3 regions of the Zafaria sp. Z1313 genome follow, and region 2 is predicted to be linked to each of the others. Evidence: riboswitches for the same ligand, from Rfam matches in the RefSeq annotation. Region 2 holds a riboswitch; each other region holds the start of a gene.
What was found. Region 2 has a riboswitch for S-adenosylmethionine ahead of ACQ3I4_RS01415 (bifunctional o-acetylhomoserine/o-acetylserine sulfhydrylase). Riboswitches for the same ligand answer to the same signal wherever they lie in the genome.

Region 1: another riboswitch for S-adenosylmethionine. It lies ahead of ACQ3I4_RS15005 (hypothetical protein); the one in region 2 lies ahead of ACQ3I4_RS01415 (bifunctional o-acetylhomoserine/o-acetylserine sulfhydrylase).
Region 3: another riboswitch for S-adenosylmethionine. It lies ahead of ACQ3I4_RS09930 (acyl-CoA dehydrogenase family protein); the one in region 2 lies ahead of ACQ3I4_RS01415 (bifunctional o-acetylhomoserine/o-acetylserine sulfhydrylase).

What each region holds. Positions count from the first base shown of each region.
Region 1 covers NZ_JBNWUK010000022.1:23,437-32,852, reverse strand. The annotation lists gene ACQ3I4_RS15035 (MarR family winged helix-turn-helix transcriptional regulator) at 1-275, shown strand, start outside; gene ACQ3I4_RS15030 (MDR family MFS transporter) at 272-1,948, shown strand; gene ACQ3I4_RS15025 (acyl-CoA dehydrogenase family protein) at 2,092-3,237, shown strand; gene ACQ3I4_RS15020 (pyridoxamine 5'-phosphate oxidase family protein) at 3,245-3,685, opposite strand; gene ACQ3I4_RS15015 (App1 family protein) at 3,794-4,906, shown strand; gene ACQ3I4_RS15010 (acyl-CoA thioesterase) at 4,903-5,367, shown strand; gene ACQ3I4_RS15005 (hypothetical protein) at 5,375-5,836, opposite strand; SAM riboswitch class IV at 5,850-5,968, opposite strand; partial or broken gene ykgO (type B 50S ribosomal protein L36) at 6,040-6,162, opposite strand; gene ACQ3I4_RS14995 (GTP-binding protein) at 6,159-6,884, opposite strand; gene ACQ3I4_RS14990 (siderophore-interacting protein) at 7,171-8,007, shown strand; gene ACQ3I4_RS14985 (DNA-3-methyladenine glycosylase 2) at 8,012-8,938, opposite strand; gene ACQ3I4_RS14980 (methylated-DNA--[protein]-cysteine S-methyltransferase) at 8,935-9,416, opposite strand, start outside.
Region 2 covers NZ_JBNWUK010000001.1:308,628-318,043, forward strand. The annotation lists gene hutI (imidazolonepropionase) at 1-744, shown strand, start outside; gene ACQ3I4_RS01370 (SIS domain-containing protein) at 921-1,670, shown strand; gene ACQ3I4_RS01375 (ROK family protein) at 1,694-2,221, shown strand; partial or broken gene ACQ3I4_RS01380 (PfkB family carbohydrate kinase) at 2,295-2,666, shown strand; partial or broken gene ACQ3I4_RS01385 (PfkB family carbohydrate kinase) at 2,777-3,082, shown strand; partial or broken gene ACQ3I4_RS01390 (class II fructose-bisphosphate aldolase) at 3,104-3,954, shown strand; gene ACQ3I4_RS01395 (DeoR/GlpR family DNA-binding transcription regulator) at 4,006-4,839, shown strand; gene tpx (thiol peroxidase) at 4,881-5,378, shown strand; gene ACQ3I4_RS01405 (CPBP family intramembrane glutamic endopeptidase) at 5,532-6,305, shown strand; gene ACQ3I4_RS01410 (VOC family protein) at 6,330-6,974, opposite strand; SAM riboswitch class IV at 7,123-7,240, shown strand; gene ACQ3I4_RS01415 (bifunctional o-acetylhomoserine/o-acetylserine sulfhydrylase) at 7,306-8,655, shown strand; gene metX (homoserine O-acetyltransferase MetX) at 8,685-9,416, shown strand, end outside.
Region 3 covers NZ_JBNWUK010000008.1:96,228-105,643, forward strand. The annotation lists gene ACQ3I4_RS09920 (aliphatic sulfonate ABC transporter substrate-binding protein) at 1-402, opposite strand, end outside; gene ACQ3I4_RS09925 (ABC transporter ATP-binding protein) at 524-1,399, opposite strand; SAM riboswitch class I at 1,405-1,495, opposite strand; SAM riboswitch class I at 1,726-1,822, shown strand; gene ACQ3I4_RS09930 (acyl-CoA dehydrogenase family protein) at 1,828-3,144, shown strand; gene ACQ3I4_RS09935 (LLM class flavin-dependent oxidoreductase) at 3,263-4,684, shown strand; gene ACQ3I4_RS09940 (methionine ABC transporter ATP-binding protein) at 4,681-5,505, shown strand; gene ACQ3I4_RS09945 (methionine ABC transporter permease) at 5,498-6,211, shown strand; gene ACQ3I4_RS09950 (NtaA/DmoA family FMN-dependent monooxygenase) at 6,270-7,685, shown strand; gene ACQ3I4_RS09955 (acyl-CoA dehydrogenase family protein) at 7,697-9,103, shown strand; gene ACQ3I4_RS09960 (MetQ/NlpA family ABC transporter substrate-binding protein) at 9,183-9,416, shown strand, end outside.

The DNA.
Region 1 (9,416 bases), on a different contig from region 2:
GCCCCGCGGCGCTGAGCCGCCACGTCGCCGAGCTCGAGTCCTCCGCCCTCGTCCTGCGCGGCCCCGACCCCGACGACGCCCGCGCCCAGCTCCTGCGGCTCAGCGACGCCGGCCGGGACGCCGTCGCGGCGGCCCGCGACCGCCGCGTGGAGGTCCTCGTGCGCCTCCTTGACGGCTGGGACGAGGCGCGCGCCCTCGACGCGACGGGCCTGCTCGACGACCTCGCCCTGCACTTGCGCGACGGGCTGCGGACCTCCCGGGAGGAGCAGGCATGAGCCCCGAGGACTTCCGTGGGGACCCCGCCCGCCGCCCCGGCACGTCCCGGGGGAACGACGCCGATGCCGCCCCGGGCGCCGAACCCTCCCGGGAAGCGGGGAGCCCGGGCGGTCTCTTCGGCGACACGGCGATTCCGCACCCCGACGCGGGCACGCAGGGCCTGATCACCGCGGCGACCCCGATCGTCCCGCCGGCGCCGGACGCCCCACCCCGGCCGGGCTCCGCGCCCGAGCCGGGCCCCGGCGTCGTCCGTCCCGAGCCCGTCGCGGACGTGCCGCAGATGACCAGGCAGGAGGTCCTGCGCTCCATCACGGGCGTGCTCGCGAGCTTTTTCGCGGCCATGCTCGCGGCGACGATCGTCTCGATCGCCCTGCCGACGATCATGGCCGACCTCGGTGGCTCCCAGACCGACTTCGCCTGGACGATCACCGCGGCGCTGCTCGCCAACGCGGCCTCCACGCCGATCTGGGGCAAGCTCGCCGACCTCTTCGACAAGAAGCTGCTCACGCAGATCGGCATCGCCGTGTTCGTCATCGGCTCGCTCCTGGCCGGATTCGCCCTCAACATCCCCATGCTCATGGCCTCCCGCGTCGTCCAGGGCCTCGGCATGGGCGGACTGACCGCGATGGGCATGGCCGTCATCGGCTCCGTCATCCCGCCGCGGGAACGCGGCCGCTACTCCGGCTACTTCGGCGCCGTCATGGCTGTCGCGACCGCGGGCGGGCCGCTGCTCGGCGGCTTCATCGTGGACACCCCGCTCGGATGGCGCTGGACGTTCTGGATCGGCATCCCGCTCGCGCTCGTGTCCATGGTGCTGATCCACAAGACCCTGCACCTCGTCCACGTGCCGCGGAAGGTCTACATCGACTGGGCGGGATCGCTCCTCGTCACCGCGGCCGTGGCCACGCTGCTGATCTGGGTCTCGTTCGTCGGCCAGGAGGGCGGCTTCGCGTGGGCCTCGTGGCAGACGGCCGTGATGGTCGGCGGCTCGCTCGTGCTCACCGCCGTGCTGCTGTTCGTCGAAGGGCGGGTCCCCGATCCCGTGATCCCGCTGAAGATCATCAGCCAGCGCACCACCGCCCTGGCCATCCTCGCCTCCATCGCGATCGGCGTCGGCATGTTCGGCACGGGCGCGTTCCTCGGCCAGTACTTCCAGCTCGCCGTCGGCGCCACCCCGACCATGGCGGGCGTCTACACGATGCCGATGATCCTCGGAAACCTCATCGGCTCCGTGGTCTCCGGGCAGCTGATCAGCCGCTTTGGGCGCTGGAAGGTCTTCCTGGTCATCGGCTCCCTCGCCAACGTCGCCGGGCTCGGGATGCTCGGCCTCATGGACGCCTCCACGCCGTTCTGGTACCTCGCCGCGGGCATGGTGCTCAACGGGCTCGGCATGGGCATGATGCTGCAGAACCTGGTCCTCGCCGTGCAGAACACCGTGAAGGTCACCCAGATCGGCACGGCGAGCTCTTCCGTGGCGTTCTTCCGCTCCGTCGGCGGCGCCGCCGGGGTCGCCGTGCTGGGCGCCGTCCTCTCGGAGCAGGTCGCGTCCCGCGGCCCAGGCGCCCTCGGCGAGGCGACCGCCGTCGTCTTCCTGATCTCCGCGGCCGTGGCCCTCGCCGCGTTCCTCTGCGTGGTCTTCATCAAGGAGGTCCCGCTGCGGCGCTCGGTGTAGGGCCTGCGTGCCATGATGGATCCGCGCCGCAGCAACCGCACCCCCACGGCAAGGAGGCCACAGTGGACGCCCCGAGCAATGAGTCCCCCGCCGACGAGTTCCCCGCCCAGGAGTCCCGCGCGGACGGAGCGAGCCCGGCGGACCTGATCGACGTCGACGCCCTGCTCGGCCCGGAGGAGCTCGCCCTGCGCGCCGAGGTCCGCGGCTTCGTGGACGAGGCCGTCCGGCCGCACATCGGCACGTGGTACGACTCCGCCCGCTTCCCGGCCGAGCTCGTGCCCGAGCTCGGGCGCCGCGGCCTGCTCGGCATGCACCTGGAGGGCTACGGCTGCGCGGGCCGCAGCGCGGTCGAGTACGGGATCGCGGCCGCCGAGCTCGAGGCCGGGGACTCCGGGATCCGCACGTTCGTCTCCGTCCAGGGCTCGCTGGCCATGACGGCCATCCACCGCTTCGGCTCCGAGGAGCAGAAGAGGCGCTGGCTGCCGGGCATGGCGGCGGGGGAGCTCATCGGCTGCTTCGCGCTGACCGAGCCGGACTCGGGCTCCGACCCCGGATCGATGCGCACGACCGCCCGCCGGGACGCCTCCGGCGACTGGGTGCTCAACGGCGCCAAGCGGTGGATCGGGCTCGCGAACCTCGCCGACGTCGCCGTCGTCTGGGCGCGGAGCGACGACGGCATCCGCGGCTTCCTGGTTCCCGGCCGGACCCCGGGCTTCACGGCCACCCCGATCGAGGGCAAGCTCTCGATGCGGGCCTCGGTGCAGTGCGGGATCGAGCTCGAGGACGTGCGCCTGCCCGCCGACGCGGTGCTGCCCGGGGCGCTGGGGCTCAAGGGCCCGTTCACGTGCCTGAACGAGGCCCGCTACGGGATCGCCTGGGGGGCCATGGGCGCGGCGCGGGACAGCTTCGAGGCCGCGCTGGACTACGCGCAACGGCGGATGCAGTTCGGGCGGCCGCTCGCCGCCTACCAGTTGACGCAGGCCAAGCTCGTGGACATGGCGCTCGAGATCAACAAGGGCTTCCTCCTGGCGCTGCATCTGGGGCGCATGAAGGACGCGGGCACGCTCTCGCCGCAGCAGATCAGCGTCGGCAAGCTCAACAACTGCCGCGAGGCCATCGCGATCGCCCGCGAGGCGCGCACGATCCTCGGCGGCAACGGGATCACGCTCGAGCACTCGCCGCTGCGCCACGCCAACAACCTCGAGTCGGTGCGCACCTACGAGGGCACCGACGAAGTGCACCTGCTCATCCTCGGCCAGCGGCTCACGGGCCACGCGGCGTTCCGCTAGGGCGGGGTCAGGACTCGTCGAGCTGTTCCGGCTGGTTGCCGAGGAGGAAGTGGCGGCCCGTGACTTCGCGCGGGGTGATCTCCACCCACGTGTCCTTGAGGGTCTGGACCCAGGGGCGGACGCCGGCGGCGCGGGCGAGCTCGATCTCCGCCTCGGTCTCCAGGACCCGGGCCGTGCCGCGGACGACGACGGACCAGGCCTGGTCGCTCAGGATGCCGTCCGACTCGAACGCGACCGTCGGGTTGATGGTGAGCCCGGCCAGCTTGTTCCCGGGGGCCGTGCGGAAGTAGAGCTTCCCCTCGTGGGCCGCGTGGTTGACCGGGACGATGTCCACGTTGCCCGCGACGCTGAGCGCGATCCGGCCATGGTGGGTGCGTCCCAGCAGCGTCCAGCACTGCTCGGTGTCCAGGATCATGACGGGCTGGCCGTCCTCGTGTTCAAACATCATGCCGCCCATTGTTCTACAGAATGTAGAAGAATGCGAGGGGTTTTCGGTGCCCGTTTCCGCCGCCGCGCGGTGACGGCCCCACGGCCGCGTGCGTGAAAGACTGGGGCCATGGCAGCACCGAACACCGTGAAGCACGCCCGCCACCTGGGGGTCCGCCTTGAAGACGGATGGCACGCGTTCCGCGAGCGAGGCGGCCGGAGCCGCGGACTCGTGGCCACCGTCCTGCCCTTCCGCGGCTACGGCGTCAGCGGGGCCGACGGCTGGGTGCGGGTCTTCGCACGTATCGTCCTGGCCCGGCCCGGCGCGTTCACGAACGGCCTGCCCAAGTCCAAGGTCGTCTCCGACGGCGTCCGCGGCTGGAGGAACTTCATCTCCCCGCCCATCCCGCACGCCGAGGTCGTCGCGGAGATCGGCGGGCGGACCTTCCGCGTCGACGCCGACCGCGGAGGCGTCCTCGACGTCAAGATCACGGTGGACCTGGCGCCCGGCTGGCACGCGGTGACCCTGCGCAGCGAGTCCTCGGAACCCGCGGACGTGTCCGTGTTCGTCGTCGACCGCTCGATCGACTTCGGGGTCGTCTCCGACATCGACGACACCGTCGTCGTCACCGCCCTCCCGCGCCCGCTGCTGGCCGCGTGGAACTCCTTTGTGCTCAGCGAGCACGCGCGCGTCGCGACGCCCGGCATGGCCGTGATGATGGAGCGGCTCATGCGCACCCGCCCGGGATCCCCGGTGCTCTACCTCTCGACGGGCGCCTGGAACGTGGCCCCGACCCTCACCCGCTTCCTCTCCCGCAACCTCTACCCGGCCGGAGCGCTCCTGCTGACGGACTGGGGGCCGACCGAGGGGCGCTGGTTCCGCTCGGGGCAGCAGCACAAGGTGGACCAGCTGCGCCGCCTGGCTGCCCAGTTCCCGCACATCAGCTGGCTCCTGGTCGGCGACGACGGACAGCACGATCCGGAGATCTACGCCGAGTTCGCCCGCCGCCACCCCGGGCAGGTGCGGGCGATCGCGATCCGCCAGCTCACGCCGTCGGAAGCCGTCCTGGCCGGCGGCCGCTCGATGGGCACCATGGACTCCACCCCGGGGACGCCGTGGGTGTACGCGCCGGACGGTGCCGGGATCTGCGAGGGCCTCGAGCGGCTGGGGCTGCTGGAACCCGAACGTGTCGCGGGGCCGCCCACCTCGGCGATGCCCGTCCTGCCGCGGAAGACGCCGTGAGCGGGCGCCGCCTGAGCGTCGGCGTGCCGATGCGGTGGGGCGACATGGACGCCTACGGCCACATCAACAACGTCAACCTGGTCCGCATGATGGAGGAGGCGCGGATCGCGGCCTTCGGCGTGCCGGGCGGGACGGGCAAGCCCGGCGCCGAGCCCGTCGTCGAGCTGTTCTCCACCGTTCCGGCCGACACGCAGACGCTCGTCGTCGAGCACCGGGTCCGCTACGTGGCCCCGCTGGACTACCGCAACGTCCCGGCCCGGGTCGACGTCTGGATCAGCTCGGTCAAGCCCGCCTCGTTCGACATCGCCTACGAGTTCCACGATCCCGTCGACGGCGGCGTCTGCGTGCGCGCGATCACGACCCTGGCGTTCTTCTCCACTGCGGAACAGCGACTGCTGCGCATCCCGGCCGAGCACCGCGAGGCGCTCGCCGGGTTCCTTGGAGAGCCGCTGTTCCGCTGAGGGCGGCTCAGGCCCCGCTGTGCAGCAGGCCCGCCGTGACCTCGACGAACCGCAGGCCGAGTTCCGGATCGTGCTCCAGATCGCACGGGGCCAGCTCGTCGCTGGAGAGGCTGAAGTAGCGGCGGCCGGCCCCGACGCCGGGGTCCTCCGGGACGCCGAGGATCCGGGCCGCCTCGTTCCAGGCGCAATGCCACCACAGCGTCTCGAACGGCTCGGAAGCCCAGCGCACGCGGTGGTCGAGCCGTTGGCCGGCCAGGTTCAGGAGCCGGACGATCTCGGCCACGTCATGGGCCGTGTAGCGTGCGACCTTCAGACCGGCCGTCATCACGGCCACCCGGAAACCGGGAAGGAACGCCGTGACGTGGGCCGGTTGCCACGCGGTGGGGTCCTTCCGGGCGCGGGCCAGGCGGAGCGGGTAGATGTCGTGTCCGTCGCGGTAGCTGCGACAGCTGCCGTCGGGTGCGTTCATGAAGGTGTGCCTTCCGTTGCTCTTGCCCGGAGCGGTATTGCACCGGACCGCTTCGTCATCCGAACCACCCGTGAAGCATGGGGTTGGTGCGCGGCCGGGTCGGAGCCCTGCGTGTGGCCGCATCTCGTGAAGCTGCCTCCATCCTAGCGGCCCGGTGCGACGCTTCGGCAAGCAACGCACCGGACCGCACCGGACCGGGACGGTCAGCCCTGGCGCGCCTTGAGCCGCGGATTGGCCTTGTTGATGACGAACGTGCGGCCGCGGCGGCGCACCACTTGCGCGCCGGGCTGCTACTTGAGGGCGCGGAGCGAGTTGCGGACCTTCATGGGGTTCCTCCTGGGATCGTGCTGCCGTTCTCGGACGGAGCGCCGTGCGGCGCCCCGGTGGTCCCGGCGCGGGACAGCTCCGCGTCGGTGAGTTCGCAGGCGGCGAGGGCCGCGGCGGCCTCCTCGGCGGCACCGGCCATGTCCGGGCCGGTCATCAGGAGCCGGGTCCCGGCCGCCCGCCGGCCCCACGTGCCGAGGTGCTCCATCCAGACGCGGGGTCCGATCCCGGTCACGCCGAGCCGCGCGGTCGGGGAGTCGGCGAGCCAGACGTCGCCGCGCAGCCAGGCGACGCCTTCGGCGATCCGGGGCAGGGTCGCGCGGAAGCGGTTCGCCTGCAGAGGCCGCCCGGCGCGGAGCTCCACCGTGCCGAAGGGTCCCCGGGAGCCAGGCGTGGGCGGCTCCGTGCCCGGCCCGAGTTCGGCGTGGAGCAGGCGGGCCCGTGGGGGCGATCTCGGCGATGAGCTGCATGCCTGGACGAACCCCGCCCCACCGGACTGGCAGCCCGCGGAGCCGCCGCCGAGGAGGTGGGCGAAGAGGCCCTCGACGAGGAGCACCTCGCGGCACTGCGCGAACGCCTCGATCAGGAACTCGCCGGCCGTGCGGTCGTCGGCGGGCAGGCTGCTGAGCCCGGATTCCCAGAGCGTGTGGCGGTCCCAGAGCTGGTCCTCGACGGATGCGGGGTCCACGGCCAGGGCGAGCGCCCGGGGATGTCCGTGCGGCATAGTACCCGTTCGCCTTCGAGCAGGTCGTGCACCACGACGACCGCGTCGGGGTGGTCGGCGCGGAGGCGGGTGAGCGCCTGGTCGCGGCAGTGGAAGTCGAGGGAGGAGAGGAGATGGAGGCTCACGCGGCCAGTCTATTGAGAATCATTCTCAAGATGCAAGCCGCCTGGAGTCCGTCCGGGACGCCGTCCGGGGCGGGGGCGTTTGCATTGACGGGATTCGTGGGATTGGGTGGACAAAAGGCAACCGCCGGCCCGCGGCCGGCCCGAAGGAGTGTGTCCTCAGCATGAGCGTTTCCCCCGCCCCGCGTCCGCAGCGCCCCCAGACCGTCCTCGAGGTCCTCGCCACCGAGCGGCTCTCCGAGCACATGGTGCGCTTGACCCTCGGCGGCGAGGGCTTCGCCGGCTACCAGGACAAGGACGCCACGGACAAGTACGTCAAGCTGCTCTTCGCCGATCCCGCGCTCGGCCTCGAGCCCCCGTACGACCTCGACGAGCTCCGCTCCCGGCTGGAGCCCGAGCAGATGCCCGTGCGCCGCACCTACACCGTCCGCTCCGTCGACCCGGACGCCGGGACGCTGCAGATCGACTTCGTCGTCCACGGGGACGAGGGCATCGCCGGTCCGTGGGCGGCCGCCGCGCAGCCCGGCGACAAGCTCTGCTTCAACGGCCCGGGTGGGATGTACTCCCCGGACCCGGCGGCCGGTTGGCACCTGTTGGCCGGAGACGAGTCGGCCCTGCCCGCGATCGCCTCCGCGCTCGAGGCCATGGGGCCGGACGCCCGCGGCATCGCCTACCTCGAGGTGGCCTCTGCCGCCGACGAGCTCGAGCTCTCCGCCCCGGCGGGCATCGAGCTGCGCTGGCTGCACCGCGGCGGCACGTTCAGCCCCGAGACGACGCGGCTGGCCGCGGCCGTCATGGCGGGGCAGTGGCTCGACGGCGACGTCCAGGTCTTCGGGCACGGCGAGCGGGAGATGATCAAGGCCCTGCGCCGCTACCTCGCGGACGAGCGCGGGGTCCCGCGCCAGCGGATGTCGCTCTCCGCCTACTGGGCCCACGGCCGCGCGGAGGACACCTTCCAGGCCGAGAAGCGCGAGCCGATCGGGCAGATCTTCCCGGAGTAGGCGCCTATCCGGGCAGCTGAGCCGCCCAGCAGTGGAACAGCGCGTAGGCGCGGTACGGGCTCCAGGCGTGCGAGCGCTCCTCGGCCGCGCGCGCATCGACGCGTCCCAGGGCCCGGCGGAGGACGAGGTCCCCGGGCGTGAACGCGTCGGGGTCGAAGCCGGCCCGCACGGCCAGGTAGTCCGCGGTCCACGGGCCGATCCCGCGCAGGCCGAGCAGTTCCGCGCGGGCCAGCGGGAACCCGGGGCCGCCGCGGGGATCCAGGCCCGCTACCGGCATCGCCGCGGCGAGGGCCGCCATCGCCGCGTGCAGGGTCAGGGCCCGCTGCCCCGTGATGCCGACGGCGGTGTGCAAGTGCCCGGGGTCCGTCTCCGCCAGCTCGGCCGCGTCCGGGAAGATCCGCAGCCCGCCGGGCCCGTCGCGGCCGAAGGCCTGCACGAGCCGGCCCGAGAACGTCCGGCACGCGGCGAGCGAGACCTGCTGGCCCAGGATCGTCGTCGCGAGCGCTTCGACGGGATCGAGGAACCCCACGCGGCGCAGCGAGGGCCGGGCCGCGACGAGCGGGGCCAGCGCGGGATCGCGCCGCAAGTGTCCGACGACGGGGCCCAGGTCCGCGTCGAGGTCCAGCCAGGCGCGGATCCGGGAGGCCAGCTCGTCCGCCCAGTCCGGATCCCCGCCAGCCGTCGGGGTGCCGGGCCCCCGGGCGTCGACGAGGACCAGCTCCCGCGTGAAGCGCAACGTCGCCTCGACATAAGCCGTGGAACAGGGGACGAGGCGGCGGAAGGTGGCCCCGGCGTCGTCCGGGTCCGTCCCGGAGGCCAGCTCGACGCCCGGCACCGCGTGGGCGCGCAGCACCGCGAGCACGTGGAGCGGATCCAGCCCGCCCGGGCCCGGCTCGAGCTCGAGCCGGACGGACTGCGCGGCAGCGCTCACGCGGCCGCCCGCTCGAGCTCCAGCAGCGCGGCCTTTGCCTCGGGGCCGCCGAGGTAGCCGCCCAGGGTGCCGTCGCTGCGCAGGACGCGGTGGCACGGGACCACAAGCGGCAGCGGGTTGGTGGCGCACGCCGTGCCGACCGCCCGCACGGCCCGCGGACGGCCCGTCGCCCGGGCGATCTCCGCGTAGCTCGCCGTGCTGCCGTAGCCGATGTGCGGCAGGTATTCGTGGACCTCGCGCCGGTAGCCGCTCGAGAGCGCGCGGTCCAGCGGCAGCTCGAAGCCGCGCCGCCGGCCGGCGAAGTACTCCTCGAGCTGGCGGGCCGCCGTGTCGAGCCGCGTGCCGCCAGCCAGGATCCGCGGACCCAGCCGGGCCGCGAGGTCCCCGAGCACCGCCTCGTGCCCCTCGGCGGCGAACGCGACGCGGACCAGGCCGCGCTCCGTCGCCGCGAGCAGCAGCGGGCCGAACGGGGAATCGA
Region 2 (9,416 bases):
GTGGACCAGGTGACGTTCCTCGGAGCGCACCTGGTCCCCCAGGGCCAGGACGCGGACGCCTACACCGAGCTCGTCTGCACTCAGATGCTCGAGGCGGTCGCACCGCACGTGCGCTGGATCGACGTCTTCTGCGAACGCGGCGCGTTCACCGCGGAGCAGTCCCGGCGTGTGCTCGAGGCCGGTCGCGCGGCCGGACTCGGCCTGCGCGTGCACGGCAACCAGCTCGGACCGGGCCCGGGCGTCCGGCTCGCGGTCGAGTTCGGCGCCGCGAGCGTGGACCACGTCAACCACCTGGACGCCGAAGACCTCGGGGCGCTCGCCGGCAGCTGGAGCGGTTGGGACGCGGCCGCCCGGAGCGGGGAGCGTGGCACGGTGGCCACGTGCCTCCCGGCGTGCGACCTCTCGACGCGGCAGCCGCTCGCACCGGGCCGGGAGCTCCTCGACGCCGGCGTGCAGATCGCGCTCGCCTCGAATTGCAATCCCGGGACGAGCTACACGAGCTCGATGGCCTTCTGCGTGGCCACGGCCGTGCTGCAGATGCGGCTCACCCTGGCCGAGGCGGTCGCCGCGGCCACCTACGGCGGCGCGCTCGCGCTCGGGGTCGAGGCGGAGACGGGCAGCCTCGAGGTCGGCAAGCGCGCGGACCTGCACCTGCTCGAGGCCCCCGCGGCGATCCACCTGGCCTACCGCCCCGGCATGCCGTCGACGGCCGCGGTCTGGAAGGACGGCGTGCGCCTGCGCTGAATCCTGCGCGGCACCATCGCCCCACCGTCGATTGTTTTTGACGACTAGACAAGGGAAACAATCAGAAGTAATCATTGAGTCACGATGTGATGCACGCGGCCTCAAGGCCCCGTGAAAGGGACTGCATCGTGACCACGAGCGAACGACTCGACGCAGCCACCGGGCTGGGAGCCCACATGGAGCGCGAGCTCACGAGCCAGCCGGGGCTCTGGCAGCGGGCCATCGAGCAGTCGCGTGCCGAGTCCCTGTTGCCGGCCGACGGGGCCCGCATCGCGCTCGTCGGCTGCGGCACCTCGTGGTTCAAGGCCCAGGCCTACGCCGTCGCCCGGGAAACCGCCGGCCGCGGCGTCACGGACGCCTTCGCCGCCTCCGAGGCGCTCATCGACGGGCGCGGCTACGACGCCGTCGTCGCCATCACGCGCTCCGGGACCACGACCGAGGTCCTCGAGCTGCTGCGCCGCATCGACCCGGCGATCCCCACCGTCGCGATCGTGGGCGACACGAGCTCGCCGATCACGACGCTCGCCGGCTCCGTCGTCGAACTGCCGTACGCGGACGAGCGGTCGGTCGTCCAGACGCGCTTCGCCACGACCGCCCTGGCCTACCTGCTCACGAGCGTCGGCATCGACCTGTCGGCCGCCGTCGAGGACGCCCGCGCCGCCGTGTCCGAGGAGACTCCCCGGGAGCTCCTCGACGCCGCGCCCGGCCGCGTCACGTGGGTCTTCGGCGAGGCGCCGGAAGGCCTCGACGCCGACGTCGCCGCGACCGGTGCCACCTACCGCGCCGACGGCGGGCACCCGCTCGCCACCCTGGCCCGCGTGCACAAGACGACCCTCGACCGGGCGCGCGCCCGCGGCCTGGACCCGGACGCCCCCCCGCAACGCAACCTGACGCGCTCCGTCATCCTGGAGCCCGGGCGGGCCTGAGGCCCCGTCCGCGCGACCACGCCATGACCACGACCCCGCGACCGCATCCGGCGGCACGCCACCTGCTCTTCGACGTCGGGGGCACGGACATCAAGTCCGCCCTTGCCGACGCCGACGGGCGGCTCATCGACGTCGCCCGGACGCCCACGCCCCGCGACGCCTCCGATCCCGGCGGCGCCGTCGTCGAGGCCCTCGCACGCCTCACAGCCGAGCGCGGGACCGGGGGGCTGCGCTCGGCCGGTGTCGTGCTGTGCGGGATCGTGGACGAGGCGGCGGGAACCGGTGTCTATTCCGCGAACCTCGGCTGGCGGGACTTCCCGTTCCGGTACCGCTTGGGGGCGGCGCTGGGGCTCCCGGTCGGCCTGGGGGACGACGTCGGTGCCGCCGCCGAGGCGGAGCTCGCCCTCGGCGTGGGCCGGGACGGCGCGGGGGCCGCGCCGGCCGACGCGGCCATTGCCCGGCGCTACTCCGAGGCCGCCGGGACCCCCGTCGGCGGCGCCCGGGACGTCATCGAGCGCGCGGCGGCCTCGCCGAGGCGGGCGACGCGCTGATCGCCCCGCTCCGCGACGCCGTCGGGGCCCGATTGTCCTTCCACCGCAAGCCGCGGATCGCCGCGGCGCGGTCATGATCCTCACGGTCACCGCCAACCCGGCCCTCGACGAGACCTATCAGGTGGACGGGATCGATCCGGATGGGACGCACCGCGTCGACGCCCCGGCCTCGCGGGCCGGCGGCAAGGGGCTCAACGTGGCCCGCGTCCTGCACGCGCAGGGCGTGCCCGTCACGGCGCTGGCCACGTGTGTAGGGCCCGTCGGCGCGGCCTTTGCCGCGGAACTCGAGTCGAGCGGCATCCCGCACCACCTCGTCCCGGTCGCCGGCACGACGCGGCGCAGCTTCGCGCTCGTGCAGCCGGACGGGCGGACAGCGGTCTTCAACGAGCGCGGCCCGGCGCTCGAGGCGGCCGAGTGGTCGCGACTGCGCGACGCGGCCGGGACCCTGCTGGCCGGGGCGTCCGTCGTCGTCGCTTCCGGAAGCCTGCCGCAGGACGCGCCCCGGGACTTCCACCCGTGGCTCGTCGCCGAGGCCAGGGCCGCCGGGCCCCGGTCATGGTCGACACCTCGGGACCCGCGCTCCTGGCCGCGGCGCGGGCCGGCGCCGACGTGCTCAAGCCGAACCACCACGAGCTCCTCGAGGCCACCGGGGCGCCGGACCTGCCCACGGCCGCGGCCGCGCTCCTGGAGCTCGGGGCCCGCTGCGTGTTCGCGAGCTCGGGCGAGGACGGGCTCGCCGTGTTCGACGCCGCCGCGCCCGGCCGGTGGATCTCCGCGCGGTTGCCCGCCCCGCTGAGCGGCAACCCCACGGGGGCCGGCGACGCCGCGGTCGCCGCCATCGCCGCGGGACTGCTCGAGCCGGACGCGAGTCCGGAACGGCTCCTGCGTCGCGCGGCCTCCTGGTCCGCCGCCGTCGCCGCGCGCCGCTGCCAGGGCGCGTTCAACGTGATCCACCTCGAGACGGCCGATGCGCTCGTGGCCGCCGCCGAGGAGGCCCGGCTGCCGGTCATCCTGCAGATCTCGGAGAACTGCGTGAAGTACCACGGTGCGCTCGAGCCCATCGCCGCCGCGTGCCTCGCGGCCGCCCGCGGCGCGACCGTGCCCGTCGCCGTCCACCTCGACCACGCCGAGAGCGAGGAGCTCGCGCTCGCCGCCGTCGACCTCGGCTTCGGCTCCGTGATGTACGACGGCGCCCACCTCGACTACGCCGACAACGTCGCCGCGACGCGCCGCGTCGTCGCCTACGCGCACGAGCGCGGCGTGTACGTCGAGGCCGAGCTGGGCAAGGTCGGGGGCAAGGACGGAGCCCATGCGCCGGGGGTGCGGACCGACCCGGGGGAGGCGGCGGCCTTCGCCGAGCAGACCGGAGTGGACGCGCTCGCCGTGGCCGTCGGCTCCTCCCACGCGATGCTCGAGCGCAGCGCCTCTCTGGACCTGGAGCTCATCGCCCGGCTCGACGCCGCGCTGGACGTCCCGCTCGTGCTGCACGGCTTCTCCGGCGTCCCGACGAGGTGATTTCCGCGGTCATCGCGGCGGGCATGCGCAAGATCAACGTCTCCACGCATCTGAACCGCTTCTTCACCGAGGCCGTCCGCGCGCACCTCGACGCCCACCCGGCACTCGTCGACTCGCGCAAGTACCTCGCCGAGGGCCGCCGCGCGATGTCCGCGGAGGCCGCGCGGCTCCTGACGCTCTTCGCCGGCGCGGACCGCGCCGTGCCGGCCGCCCGCTAGATATGCTGCTAGGGCGGCGCGCGGTGGGCGCGGGAGCGACAAGGAGCGGGAATGCAACGCAGTGAACGCCTGAGGGAGATCCTCAACCTCCTCGCGGAGGAGGGCCAGCTGGAAGTCGGCGACGTCGTCGATCGGCTCGGTATCTCGCCCGCGACGGCCCGGCGCGACCTCGACTCCCTCGCCGCGCAGCGCCTCCTGACCCGCACGCACGGCGGGGCGACGACGAACACCCTCTCCTTCGACCTGCCCGGGAAGTACACGCGGGACGCGGCGGCCGGACGCAAGCGGGCGATCGCGGCCTTCGCCGGCTCGCTCGTGTCACCGGGGATGAGCATCGGGCTGACCGGCGGCACGACGTGCAGCGCGATCGCGACGCACCTCGGCCTGCGGGAGGACCTCGCCGATCCCTCCGGGCAGCCCGGCATCACGGTGGTCACGAACTCGGTCAACATCGCCACGACGCTCGCGGTCCGCAGCCACGTCAAGGTCATGGCCACGGGCGGCGTGCTCAACCCCAGCTCGTACGAGCTCGTGGGCTCCTTTGCCGAGCAGTCGCTGCAGCGCGTCAGCCTGGACCTGGCCTTCATCGGCGTCGGCGGGATCGACGCGGAGGGCCCGACGGTCCACGACGAGGCCGAAGCGGCGGTCAACTCGCTCATGGCGGCCCGGGCGGCCCGCGCCTACGTCGTCGCGGATTCCTCCAAGATCGGCCGGCGCGCGTTCGTCTCGCTCGAGGGCGCGCGGTTCGGCCACGTCGTGACCGACGCCGACCTGGACGAGGCACAGCGTGCGCTGCTCGAGGGCGCCGGCTACGAGGTCGTCGTGGCCGAGGACGCGGCCGACGACGAGCGGCCGGCCGCCGACGCGGCGCAGGGCGGCGCGTAGCACGGACCGTGACGCCGGGCCGTCCGTGATAGACAGGAGTCATGGCAACCACCGCATTCAGGGGAACCCCCGTCCAGACCATCGGCGAGCTTCCGACCGCCGGCACCACCGCCCCGGGCTTCGAGCTCACCGCCGCGGACCTGTCCGCGCTGAGCAGCGAGGACCTGGCCGGGCGCCGGGTCGTCCTGAACATCTTCCCGAGCATCGACACGGGCGTCTGCGCCGCGAGCGTGCGCCGCTTCAACGAACTCGCCGCCTCGCTCGAGAACACCGCCGTCGTGTGCGTCTCCGCCGACCTGCCGTTCGCCCTGTCCCGCTTCTGCGGCGCCGAGGGCATCGAGAATGTCGTGGCCGGTTCCACCTTCCGCTCCGCGTTCGGGCAGGACTACGGCACCACGCTGATCGACGGCCCGCTGGCGGGCCTGCACGCGCGCTCCGTCGTCGTCCTGGATGCGGACCGCACCGTGCTGCACACCGAGCTCGTCCCCGAGACCGGCCAGGAACCGGACTACGACGCCGCGGTCGCGGCCCTGGCCTAGCAGGCACCACCGGCCACGGGCCACGGACAGCCCGGCGGAAGCGCGCCACCACGCGGAGCCGCCGGGCTGTTCCGTGCCCGGGGGCCACCGCTTCCGGCGCAGGGGGGAGCTCGGTGCCGCCCCGGGGCCGCAGGGGCCGTAGGCTGGGTGACCATGAAGCACCCCGAGCCGCCCGCCGTGGGCACCGAGCGGAACATGCTGCGGGCCCAGCTGCTTCTGGTCCTGGCCCTCTCGCTCGGCCAGTCCGCCGTCTACGCCGTTGTGAACCTGCTGGACAAGCTGTCCCGGGAGCCGCTCGCGCAGCAGACGACGCGCATGAACACGAGCCTGAACGACCGGCAGTACTTCGACCTGACGTACCAGCTCCTCGACATCGGCTTCTCGCTCGTACCCGTCGCGCTCGTCTTCTTCTTCCTGCACCAGGCCGGACGCAACGGCTTCCGGCTGTTCGGCTTCGATGGCCGCCGCCCGTGGCCCGACGCCGGCTGGGGCCTGCTCCTGTTCGGGGCGATCGGCGTCGGCACGCTCGGCGTCTACGCGGCGGGCCGGGCCCTGGGCATCACCACGGCGATCGTCCCCGCGGCCCTGGATCCGTTCTGGTGGACCATCCCCGTGCTCGTCCTCTCCGCGGTGCGCCACGGGATCCTCGAGGAGGTCGTCGTCGTCGGCTTCCTCTTCCACGTGTTGCGCCGGATCGGCTGGGGCCCCTGGGCCGTCATCGTCGCCAGCGCGCTGTTCCGCGGCAGCTACCACCTCTACCAGGGGTTCGGGCCGTTCATCGGCAACGCCCTCATGGGACTCGCCTTCGGCTGGTTCTACCACCGCTACGGCCGGGTCATGCCGCTCGTGATCGCCCACGCGCTCCTGGACTCGGCCGGGTTCGTCGGATACGCGCTCCTGGGGCCCGCGATCGGCATCGGTTCCTAGCGGGCCCGCCTTGCGGGCCGTGGGCTAGAGGGTGACCGGGCCGTTCGGCGTCTCGAAGGTCACGGACAGGATGCCGGGGGTGCCGTTCGGGGCCTGCCACTCGACGTCCACTCCCTCGAGCGGGTTCTTCTCCGGCGTGCCGAGCCACTCGCGGACGCGTTCGACGGAACCGGCGATCGCGATGCGGCTGATCCGGCCGGCCGGATCCAGCGCCTTGGAGGGGTGCAGCTCCTCGGTGCCGTCGTCCCAGCGCAGCATGTAGGGCACCTGCGGGTCGGCGATCAGGCCCTTGATGCCGATCTGCTGCCACGTGAGCTCGCGGCCGTCGGGGAACTTGCGATTGCCGGGGACCGAGGCGCGTCCGAGCCGCTCCTCGAAGGGGGCGAGGTCCTCCACCGCCACGCACCAGCCCATCCAGCCGCCGCCCATTTCCGAGCGGGCCCTCACGGCCTGCCCGAACGGGGCCTTGTCCGAGGCCGGATGGTTCAGGACCTCGACGACCTCGAGGTACTGCTTGTTCTCGAGCGGGAAGATCACGTTCCGCGTCCCGAACCGCGGATGGACACCGCCCTTGACCGATTCAAGCCCCAGCTGTTCTTCGATCCTGGCCGCCGTGGCCGCCAGACCGTCCTGTCCGCACGCATATGAAACATGGTCCAACCTCATCATGGGTTCATGATGGCACTTTGTGATGTGGGTCTCGACTTAGGCTCCCCTTGCTTGTGGCGGCCGCGGAGGCGCGTCCGCTTTCACGCCGCGTCATATTCGCGCGGCGCCGCTTGCGGCCCCGCCCGCTCCCGGGCCAGACTGGATCCCAGGTCATGAGTGCCAGCGCTAAACCCCGGTTTGCTGGCCGGCAACCCTCCACTCGCGGTGGGGTGCCCCGGGTGAGGACCGGGCCGAGCATCAATCCCGATGCCCGGCAAGCGCGGGTCACGACCCCGTCGGCAGGCACGGCCGCCGGACGGGGGAACGGCCCTTCGATGGAAGGGAAGCCACCATGTCCAACCACTGGAACTTCGAGACGCGCCAGATCCACGCCGGCCAGAGTCCGGACGCGGCCACGGGCGCCCGGGCCCTGCCGATCTACCAGACCACCTCGTTCGTCTTCCCGAGCGCCGAGAGCGCCGCGGCCCGCTTCGCGCTGGCCGAGCTCGAACCGATCTACACGCGCATCGGCAACCCCACGCAGGAGGCCGTGGAGAACCGCATCGCGGACCTCGAGGGCGGCGTCGGCGCGCTGCTCCTGTCCTCGGGGCAGGCCGCGACGACGTTCGCGATCCTGAACGTCGCGGGCGCCGGCGACCACATCGTGGCCAGCCCGAGCCTCTATGGCGGGACGCAGAACCTGCTCAAGCACACGCTCGCCCGCCTCGGCGTCGAAGTCACCTTCGTCGCCGACCCGGACGACCTGGGGCTGTGGCGCGACGCCGTCAAGCCCAACACCAAGGCCTTCTTCGGGGAAGTCGTCTCCAATCCGCGCCAGGACGTGCTGGACATCGAGGGCGTGAGCGCGGCGGCCCACGAGGCCGGCGTGCCGCTGCTCGTGGACAACACGCTGTCCACCCCGTACCTGGTCCGCCCGATCGAGTGGGGCGCCGACGTCGTCATCCACTCGGCGACCAAGTACCTCGGCGGCCACGGCACGGCGATCGCCGGCGTGATCGTGGACGCCGGCCGCTTCGACTACGCCGCGGATCCGGAGCGGTTCCCGGGCTTCAACACCCCGGACGAGTCCTACAACGGACTGGTCTTCGCCCGCGACCTCGGCGTGGACGGGATCCTCGGGGCCAACCTCGCCTACATCCTCAAGGCCCGCGTGCAGTTGCTGCGCGACCTCGGTTCCTCGGTGGCGCCCTTCAACGCCTTCCTGATCGCGCAGGGCCTCGAGACCCTGAGCCTGCGGGTCGAGCGCCACGTCGCCAACGCCCAGAAGGTCGCCGAGTGGCTCGAGGCGCGTTCCGACGTCGTGTCGGTCGCCTATGCGGGGCTGCCCTCGAGCCCGTGGTTCGAGCGCGGACGCAAGTACGGTCCGCGCGGCACGGGAGCCGTGATCGCGTTCGAACTGGCCGGCGGTGCCGCCGCGGGCCAGGCCTTCATCGACGGGCTGCAGCTGCACTCCCACGTCGCCAACATCGGCGACGTGCGCTCCCTGGCCATCCACCCGGCGTCGACCACGCACGCGCAGCTGACCGAGCAGGAACGCCGCTCGGCCGGCGTCACGCCCGGCCTGGTCCGGATCGCCGTGGGCATCGAGCACGTGGACGACATCATCGCGGACCTGGAGGGCGGCTTCGCGGCGGCCTCCGCCGCCGACGCTCCGGCCGCCGACCTCGAAGCGGTGAAGTGAGCATCGACGTCGACACCGCACGCGGCACGATCGGACGGGGCGGCCAGGCGGCCGCCCCGTCCGGCGTGCCCTCCGGCGACGGCATCCTGCGCGTGCTGCGCACGGGCGCCTTCGCCTTCGAGACCGGGGGGTTCCTGCCCGCCGTGGACCTCGCCTACGAGACGTGGGGGAGGCTCAACGCCGACGCATCGAACGCGGTCCTGCTGCAGCACGCCCTGACGGGGGACACCCACGTGGCGCGCGGGGACGGGGCGGAACCCGGGTGGTGGGACGGCTTCATCGGCCCGGGTCGGACCATCGACACGGAGCGGTACTTCGTCGTCGCCGCCAACATGGTCGGCGGCTGCTACGGCAGCACCGGGCCCTCGTCGCCCGATGCCGACGGCGTCCCCTGGGGCTCGCGCTTCCCGTTCACGACGATCCGGGACTCCGTACGGCTGGAGGCCCGGCTCGCCGACGAGCTCGGAATCGACCGCTGGCATGCCGTGGTCGGCGGTTCGATGGGTGGCGCGCGCGCCCTCGAGTGGGCGGCCGAGTTCCCGCACCGCGTCGGGCATTGCGTCGTGGTCGCCGCGACGGCGCAGGCGAGCGCCGAGCAGATCGCGTTCGCCCAGGCGCAGTCGGCGGCGATCCGGCTGGATCCCGGCTTCGCCGGCGGGGACTACTACGACGCCGGGGCCGACCCGGGCGGTACCGCCCAGGGGGCGCGGGGTCCGGTCGGCGGGCTCGGCATCGCCCGCCGGATCGCGCACGTCACCTAC
Region 3 (9,416 bases), on a different contig from region 2:
CTGCGAGTAGAGGCTGACGACCTTGATCGGCGAACCGTTGGCGCGGGCCAGGAGGGCGGCGGAGCCTGCGGTCGAGCCGACGTCGACCGCGCCGGCGCGCAGCGCCTCGTTGGCCTTGTTCGAGCCGGCGGACTGGATCCAGTTCACGGTGACGCCGCGGTCGGCGAGCGTGGCTTCCAGCCAGCCCTTCTCCTTGATGACCAGGCTCAGCGGGTTGTAGGTGGCGAAGTCGATGTTCAGGGTGGTGGCGCCGGATCCCGCGGCGTCGCCGGCGGCCGTGGCGGCCCCGGCCTGCCCGGATCCCTCGCCGGCGCAGGCGGCGAGCAGGACGGCGGCGGCGCCGGCGGTGCCGAGGCCCAGGAGGCGGCGGCGGGACAGGTGGGCGGAAGCGGTGCGGGTCATGGAACGGTCCTTTGCTGTGGTGGTGATGGCGGGCGGCGTCCAGGGAACGACGCCGGGGCCCGGCTTCCCGGGGCCGCCCGGCTCGGGCGCGGCGCGGGGCCGGAAGTCGTGCGGGTGTGGTTCAGCGGCGGTGCGGGTCGACGCCGAGCGTCTCCAGGAGGGAGGAGCGCAGCGCGGCGAGCTCGGCCGAGGCGCGGTCCCGCGGGCGCTCGCCGGGGACCTCGAGGACCTGGGCGATTCCCGCTCCCTGGCCGCTCCCGGTGGGGCCGAGCACCAGGATCCGGTCGGCCAGCTGGAGGGCCTCGTCGACGTCGTGGGTGACGAGCAGGACGGTGGCCGGGTGGGCGCGGTGGATGTCCAGGAGCAGGTCCTGCATCTTGAGCCGGGTCAGGGCGTCGAGGGCGCCGAACGGCTCGTCGAGGAGCAGGACGCCGGGGCGGCGGGCGAGCGCGCGGGCCAGCGAGGTGCGCTGCGCCATGCCCCCGGAGATCTCGCGCGGACGGTGGCCGGCGTAGGGTCCGAGCTCGACGAGCTCGAGCAGTTCGTCGACGCGCTGGGCGGCCTCCGCCTTCGACGTGCCGCGCGGCAGCCCGAGCTCGACGTTGGCGCGGACCGACTGCCACGGCAGGAGCCGGGGTTCCTGGAAGGCGACGGCGGTGCGCTCGTCGAGGCCGTTGACCGGCTCCGTGCCGATCGCCACGCGCCCGGAGGTGGGAGCGTCGAGCCCGGCGACGGCGCGCAGCAGGGTCGACTTGCCGCAGCCGGAGGGGCCGAGGATCGCCAGGACCTCGCCCGCGGCGACCTCGAAGTCGATGCCGGCCAGGACCGTGCGCGCGGAGTCGCCGGAGCCGAACGAGCGGGTGAGGGCCTCGAAGGCGACGGGCAGCGCGGCCCCGGCGGCGGTCCGAGGCGTCCCGGGGCGTCCGGTCGGGCCCGGGGACTCCGGCGCCACAAGGCGTGCGGGCCCGGCGGTCGTGGGGGCGGGTGCAGCGGTCATGATCATCTCCATCGGTCCTGGCGGTAGCACCGGTCCCGGTCGGGGTGGTTGCTGCGGCGTCGTCGAGCCAGATCTCTCGGCCGCTCTGGATGGTTGCCCTTCCAGTGAACGTCACATGACGGCGGCGCGGCAAAGAATGGCGTCTTCGTTGCGAATTGTTTCGCGGGGTCCGTCCGAGGAGGTCGGTCGGTGAAGAATCCGCGTTGTTTGGCGGTTTCCCCGCCCTGATGTTCGATCCGTTCGCCGTGCTCGGCGCCCCGGGCGGGCCGGTCCGGAGGCCGTCGCGTTCGCGTCCGGGCCGCGATCGTGTCCAGAATGGACGCAACAAACCATCCAGAGCGGCCGAGAGATCTGGCTCCGTGACGCCGCAGCAACCCCTTCCCGGGAACGGGAGGAAGGTGCTACCGCCAGGACCGATGGAGATCGCCATGACTTCTTTGCCCGGGACCACCGACGCCTTCGACACCGTCCACGTCGCCGAGGGCCTGCCCGTCGACGAATCCGCGCCGCAACCGCGCCACCTGCTCAAGCTCACGCCGGGCGTCCCCGTGGGGGAGGCCTACGAGGAGCTCGCGGCGCAGTTCCGCCCCGTGTTCGCGGAGATCGCCGCGGGAGCCGCCCAGCGGGACGCCCAGCGCATCCTGCCATTCGAGCAGGTGGGCTGGCTCAACCGGGCCCGCTTCGGCGCCTTGCGCGTCCCGCGGGAGCACGGCGGCCACGGGGCCTCGCTGACGGACACGTTCCGCCTGCTGATCGAGCTCGCGGAGGCCGACTCCCAGGTCGCGCACCTGCTGCGCGCGCACATCGGCTTCACCGAGCTCGTCCTGAAGCATCCCGACGAGGCCGTGAGGGAGCGCTGGTTCGCGCGCTTCACGGCCGGCCAGCTCGTCGGCAACGCCTACACCGAGCGCGGCGGCAACCCCCTCGGCGGGCACAACACCGTCTTCGCCGAGGCCGGCGAGGGGCGGCTGCGGATCAGCGGGAAGAAGTACTACTGCACCGGAACGATCTTCGCCGACTGGGTCGCCGTCGCCGCCTCGCATCCGTCCGCGGAGGGGCGGCACGTCGGGATCGTCTCGACCCAGCACTCGGGCGTGAAGATCTTCGACGACTGGGACGGCTTCGGCCAGCAGCTCACGGGCACCGGCTCGACCCACTTCGAGGACGTCCCCGTCGACACCCTGCTCGGCCCCGAGGACCTGGCCGCCCACCCCGAGTCCGCCGTGTTCCAGCTGGTCCTGCTCGCCGTCCAGGCCGGCATCTGCCGCGCCGCGCTCGCCGACGCCCGCTCGGCCGTGCAGGCCCGCACGCGCGCGTTCAGCACGGGGACGGGCGTGCCGCCGCGGCGGGAGCCGCAGGTCCTGCAGGTGATCGGGGAGATCTCGGCGAACGCTTTCGCCGTGGACTCCGTCGTCGTCGCCGCCGTCCAGGAGGTCGAGGCCGTCCTCGCCGATCCGGGGCTGCGCCCCGAGGAGCGCTTCGCGGTCTGCGAGCTCGTCGCGGATCGGGCCCAGACCGTGGTCCAGCCGATCGTCCTGTCCTCGGCGTCCAAGCTCTTCGACGGGCTCGGCGCGTCCTCGACGGCCGCCGGCTGCAACCTGGACCGGCACTGGCGCAACGCCCGGACCATCGCCACCCACAATCCCGCCATCTACAAGGCCCGCATCGTCGGGGACTACGAGGTCAACGGCACCGCGCCGGCGTGGTTCGAGTCCGTCGGCGACGTCCCGGTCCGCTACGCGTAGGACGCCGCATGCCACCGTCAGCGCCGCCCGCGGCCCTCCGCGCCGCCCCGTCGGCGCCCCCGTCCGCAGAACCCGTCCCGTCCGGCACCGCCGGGACGGACCCGTCCAGGAGGACCCCATGAGCATTCCGCAACGCCGACACGTCCGCTTCAACGCCTTCGACATGAACTGCGTGGGCCACCAGTCCCCGGGCCTGTGGCGCCACCCGCAGGACCGCTCGGCCGAGTACAACACCCTGCGCTACTGGGCAGACCTCGCCAAGACCCTGGAGAAGGGCCTCTTCGACGGTGTGTTCATCGCGGACGTCCTGGGCACCTACGACGTCTACGGGGCCTCGGACGAGGCGGCGCTGCGGCAGGGCACGCAGGTCCCCGTCAACGACCCGTTCCTGCTGGTCTCCGCGATGGCCCTCGTCACCGAGCACCTCGGCTTCGGCGTCACCGCGGGCACCGCCTACGAGCACCCGTACCCGTTCTCCCGCCGGCTCGCGACACTGGACCACCTCACGGGCGGCCGCGTGGGATGGAACGTCGTCACCGGCTACCTGCCCTCGGCCGCGCGCAACATGGGCCAGGAGGACCAGCTCGAGCACGATGCCCGCTACGACCACGCGGACGAGTACCTCGAGGTCGTCTACAAGCTGCTCGAGGGCTCGTGGGAGGACGACGCCGTGGTCCGCGACCGCGCGGCGGGCGTCTTCACGGATCCCTCCAAGGTCCATCCGATCCGGCACGAGGGCCGCTTCTTCAAGGTCCCGGGCATCGCGATCACCGAGCCGAGCCCGCAGCGCGTCCCCGTCGTCTACCAGGCCGGGGCCTCCCCGCGGGGCATCGGGTTCGCGGCCGGAAACGCCGAGGCCGTCTTCGTGGGGGCGCCCACCAAGGAGCTGCTGCGCGCCTCCGTGGCCCGCATCCGCGACGCCGTCGAGGCCGCGGGCAGGGACCGCCACGACGTGCGGATCTACACGATGCTCACCGTCATCACCGCCGCCACGGACGCCGAGGCCCGGGCCAAGCACGACGAGTACCAGTCCTACGCCTCCGACGAGGGGGCCCTCGTCCTGCTCTCCGGCTGGCTCGGGATCGATTTGTCCCGCTACGAGCTGGATTCCCCGATCGGGGACGTGGAGTCGAACGCGATCCAGTCCGCCGTCGCGAACTTCCAGCAGGCGCGCAAGGACGACGGCAGCGCGTGGACGGTCCGCGACCTCGCGGCGTTCGCCGGGATCGGCGGCATGGGTCCGCGGATCGTCGGCTCCGGGGCCTCGGTGGCCGAGGAGCTGATCTCCTGGGTCGACGAGACCGACGTCGACGGCTTCAACCTCGCCTACGCGATCACGCCCGGCAGCTTCGAGGACGTCGTCGAGTTCGTGGTGCCCGAGCTGCAGGCCCGCGGCGCCTACCCCACCGAATACGCCCCCGGCACGTTGCGCAACAAGCTCTTCGGTGCCGGCGACCGCCTCAAGGACACCCACCGGGGAGCCAGGTACCGCCTCGCGCCCGCCGCGGCGTCCCCCGATCAGTCAAGGAGCACCCGATGATCAGCCTCCACGACGTCTCCACGGTCTTCACGACCGGCGACGCCGACTTCACCGCCGTCGACCGCGTCTCCCTCGAGATCCCCCGAGGATCCATCCAGGGGATCATCGGCTTCTCCGGCGCCGGCAAGTCCACGCTGCTGCGCAACATCAACCTGCTCGAACGGCCCACCTCCGGTCGGGTCGTCGTCGACGGGACGGAACTGACCGCGCTGGGGGACGAGGAGCTGCGCCGCGCACGGCACCAGATCGGCATGATCTTCCAGCACTTCAACCTGCTGAACAACCGCACCGCCCTGCAGAACGTGGAGCTGGGCCTGAAGTTCGCCGGAGTGGGCAAGAAGGAGCGCACGCGCCGCGCCCAGGAGGCCCTCGCGATCGTGGACATCGCCGACAAGGCGGGCTCCTACCCGGCCCGGCTCTCCGGCGGCCAGAAGCAGCGCGTCGCGATCGCCCGCGCCCTGGCCACCGAGCCGAAGGTGCTGCTCTGCGACGAGCCGACCTCCGCCGTCGACCCCCGCACCACCGCCTCCGTGCTGCAGTACCTCTCCGACATCAACGCGCAGCTCGGCATCACCACCGTGATCGTCACCCACGAGATGAACGTCATCAAGGCCATCGCGGACAACGTCGCGGTGATGGAGGACGGGCGGCTCGTGGAGCGCTTCGACCTGGCCGAGCTGGAGCGGCCCGGCTTCGAGCCGGCCACCGCGATCGGCCGCTACCTGATCTCCGACGACATCCAGCTGGACCGCGCCCCGCGCGGGAATGCTGCGCAGCGCGCCGCCGGACCGAACGCCACCGAGGAGCTCTCCCATGCCTAGCCCCGTCCTCGCCGCCGCGACGGCCAACACCACCGGGATCGACCTCTCCCGCATCGTCGAGCTCCTGCCCGAGATCGGCGTCGCGATGGGCCAGACGTTCGCCATGCTGCTCGTCTCGATCCCCCTCGCCGTCCTCTTCGGCACCCCGCTGGGGATCTGGCTCTACTCGATGTCCCCCCACGGGCTCAAGCCCCGGCCGCGCCTGCACCGGATCGTCGACGGGCTCGTGAACACCATGCGCTCCTTCCCGTTCCTCATCCTGCTCATCGCGATCATCCCGGTCACCCGCTTCATCGTCGGCACCACGATCGGCACGGCGGCGGTGATCGTCCCCCTGACGATCAACGCGATCCCGTACTTCGCCCGTTTCGTGGAGCAGAACCTCACCCACCTGGGCACGGGCGTCGTCGAGGCCGCGCGGGCGATGGGCGCCACGCGCGGGCAGATCGTCCGCGACGTCCTGCTCGTGGAGGCCAAGCCCGCGCTCATCGGCTCCGTCACCATCATGACGGTCAGCTTCATCAGCTACTCGGCGATGGCCGGGCTCGTCGGCGGAGGAGGGATCGGCGACTTCGCGATCCGCTACGGCTACTACCGCTACGAGACAGGCGTGATGTTCCTGGCGATCATCCTCATGATCGCCCTCGTCCAGCTCGTGCAGATCGCCGGGACCCGGCTGGGCCGCCGGCTCGACAAGCGCCTCTAGCCCCGCACCGGCACGCCGCCCGGCACGCCCGCGCCCCCCGCCCCCACCCAGGAGAGACATGACCGCACCGTCCCGCCGCCCCCGGCTGCTGCTCAGCGCCTTCCTCATGAACACCCCCAGCCACATCCTCGGTGGACAGTGGCGCCACCCCGAGGCGCAGCAGCACCGCTACAACGAGCTGTCGCTGTGGAAGGACCTGGCCCGGGAGCTCGAGGCCGCGCGGTTCGACGCGCTCTTCTTCGCCGACGTCGTCGGACTCTACGGCGACCATGAAGGCGGGTGGGCCTCCCACGTCCGCCGCGGGCTGCAGGTCCCCTCCAACGATCCGCTGGTCCTCGCGTCCGCGCTCGCCGGTGCGACGGAGCACATCGGCTTGGCGGTGACGAGCTCGGTCATCCAGTCCGATCCGTTCCAGCTCGCCCGCCAGCTGAGCACCCTGGACCATCTCAGCGGTGGGCGCGTGGCCTGGAACATCGTCACGAGCGTCCTGGAGAACGCGCACCGGAACTTCGGGGCCGACGGCCTGACGGCCCACGAGGACCGCTACGACTGGGCGGAGGAATACGTCGACGCCGCCTACAAGCTCTGGGAGGGCTCCTGGTCCGACGACGCGTTCCGCGCGGACAAGGCCGCCGGGGTCTTCGCCGACCCGTCCGGCGTCAGCAAGGTCTACCACCGCGGGGCGCGCTACGCCGTGGACGGCCCGCACCTGGCCTCGCCGAGCCCGCAGCGCACACCGTTCCTGTTCCAGGCCGGCAGCTCGCCCCGCGGGTCCCGCTTCGCCGCGGCGAACGCGGAGGCCACCTTCCTCTTCGCGCCCAACCCGGAGCACGTCGAGAAGAAGACGACGGCGGTGCGCCGCCTCGCGGTCGAGTCCGGCCGGGCGCCGGAGGACGTGAAGGTCTTCGCGGGCCTGTCTTTCGTGGTCGGCAGCACCGAAGCCGAGGTGGAGCGGGTCCGTGCCGAGTACAACGAGCACCTGGATCTCGACGCAATCGTCGCGCACATCGGCGGCGGACTGGGGATCGACCTCGGCGGGATCCCCCTGGACACCCCGCTCGGGGACGTCGAGACGGAGGGCGGACGCGGCGTCCTGGAGGCCGCGCGCGCCTCGGTGCCGGGCGGCAACCCGACCATCGCCGACCTGGCCCGCTACCGCGCCGAGTCGATGCAGATCGCCGGCACCCCCGAGAGGATCGTCGACGAGCTCGAGCGCTGGCAGGACGCCGGCGTGGACGGGATCAACATCATCAACCAGATCCTTCCGGGCTCCTACACGCGCTTCATCGAGGGCGTCCTGCCGGAGCTGCGCCGCCGCGGACTGGCCCAGGCGGAGTATGCGCCCGGCACGCTCCGCGAGAAGGTCTTCGGCCGCGGCGCCCGGCTCGAGGAGAACCATCCGGCCGCCCGCTACCGCGGAGCCTTCACCGCCCATTCGGCCGCCGCCGAGCAGGCCGAACCCGCCACCGCCTGAAAGGACGTGTCATGACGACCCACGCCACCACCGGGGCCTCTGCCACGGGATCCTCCGCCGCGAACTCCCCGCAGGGTGTCGGCGCCCCGACCGCCGTCCCGGCGCGGAACCCCGCGCCGGCCGGCTACGCCGCGCTCCACGTGGAGTTCGCCCCGCTCTTTTCCCGGATCGCCGAGGGCGCCAGGCAGCGGGACCTGGACCGCGAGCTGCCCTTCGAGCCCGTCCGCCTGCTGGACGCCGCGGGCTTCGGCGCGCTCCTCGTGCCGGAAGGTCACGGAGGCCGGGGCGCGTCGATCGAGACGTTCGCGCGCCTGCTGATCGACCTCGCGGCGGCCGATTCCAACGTCGCCCACCTCTACCGTTCCCACTTCGGCTTCATCGAGTCCCTGCGCTGGCAGGAGCCCGGGGTCCGCCGCCGCTGGTATGCCCGCGCCGTCGCCGGCGAGACGGTCGGCAACGCGTCGACCGAGCGCGGGGGCAACGCGCTCGGCACGCTCAACACCACGTTGAGCCGCGCGGACGGCGCGTGGCGGCTGGACGGCACCAAGTACTACTCGACCGGGACGATCTTCTCCGACTACACGCGCGTCTCCGCCCAGGTCGCCGGGAGCGCGGGCCGCCGCTTCGCCGTCGTCCCGGTCGCCGCAGAGGGCGTCCGGATCGAGGACGACTGGGACGGCTTCGGGCAGCGCCTGACCGGGACCGGGACGGCCGTCTTCAGCTCGGTCGCGGTGGATCCGGCCGACGTCCTGGACCGCGTGGTCGGGACCGCCGAGGCCGTGCACGAGGCCGCGTTCTTCCAGCTCGTGCTCCTCGCCGTCCTGGCCGGGATCGCCCGCGCGGCCCGCGACGACGCCGCGGCGGTCGTTGCCTCGCGCGCCCGCACGTTCAACACGGGCTCGGGGCTGCCGTTCCGCGAGGATCCGCTGATCCAGGAGGTCGTCGGCGGGATCGCCGCCAAGGCGTTCACGGCCGAGGCCACGGTCGTCGCCGCGGCGCGCGCGCTCGACGAGGCGGTCGCCTCCGTCGACGCCGCCGTCGCCCGCGCTGCGTCCGGCGATGGAGCCGGGTCCGACGCCGGGGCCCCGCCGGCCGCCCCCGGTGCGCCCTGGCTGCCCGCGGCGACGCGCGAGGGGCACCTCGCCGAGCTCGCCGTCGAACAGGCCCAGGTATCGGTCCCCGAGCTCGCGCTCGCCGCGGCCCAGCAGCTCTTCGCAGCCACCGGGGCCTCCGCGACGAGCACGTCCAAGGGCCTGGACCGCCACTGGCGCAACGCCCAGACCGTCGCGACCCACAACCCCGCGGCCTTCCGGGCCCGCGCGGTCGGCGACTACTTCGTCAACGGCACCCTGCCGCAGGGCCTGAACGCCATCGGCGACGCCACGTCGGGATCCGCCGCGGCACCCGGCCGGAGCTAGGCCGGAAGCCGGGCCCCGGCGTCGTACCCCCTTTCAACAGCACCCCGAACCACCCGCAACGCACCACAGGAGAACCACCATGAACCGCCGCACCTTCCTCAACGGGGCCCTGGGCCTCGGCACGATCGCCGGCCTCGGCGCCCTCACGGGCTGCGGCCTGACCGGCGCCGGCGCCGCCGACGAGAAGACCATCAAGCTCATCGTCACCGAGTCCGCGCCCTACCAGGAGCCCACGAAGATCGCCCAGAAGATCCTCGAGGAGCAGGGCTGGACGGTCCAGGCCACGTACGTCACGGACATCGTGCAGCCGAAC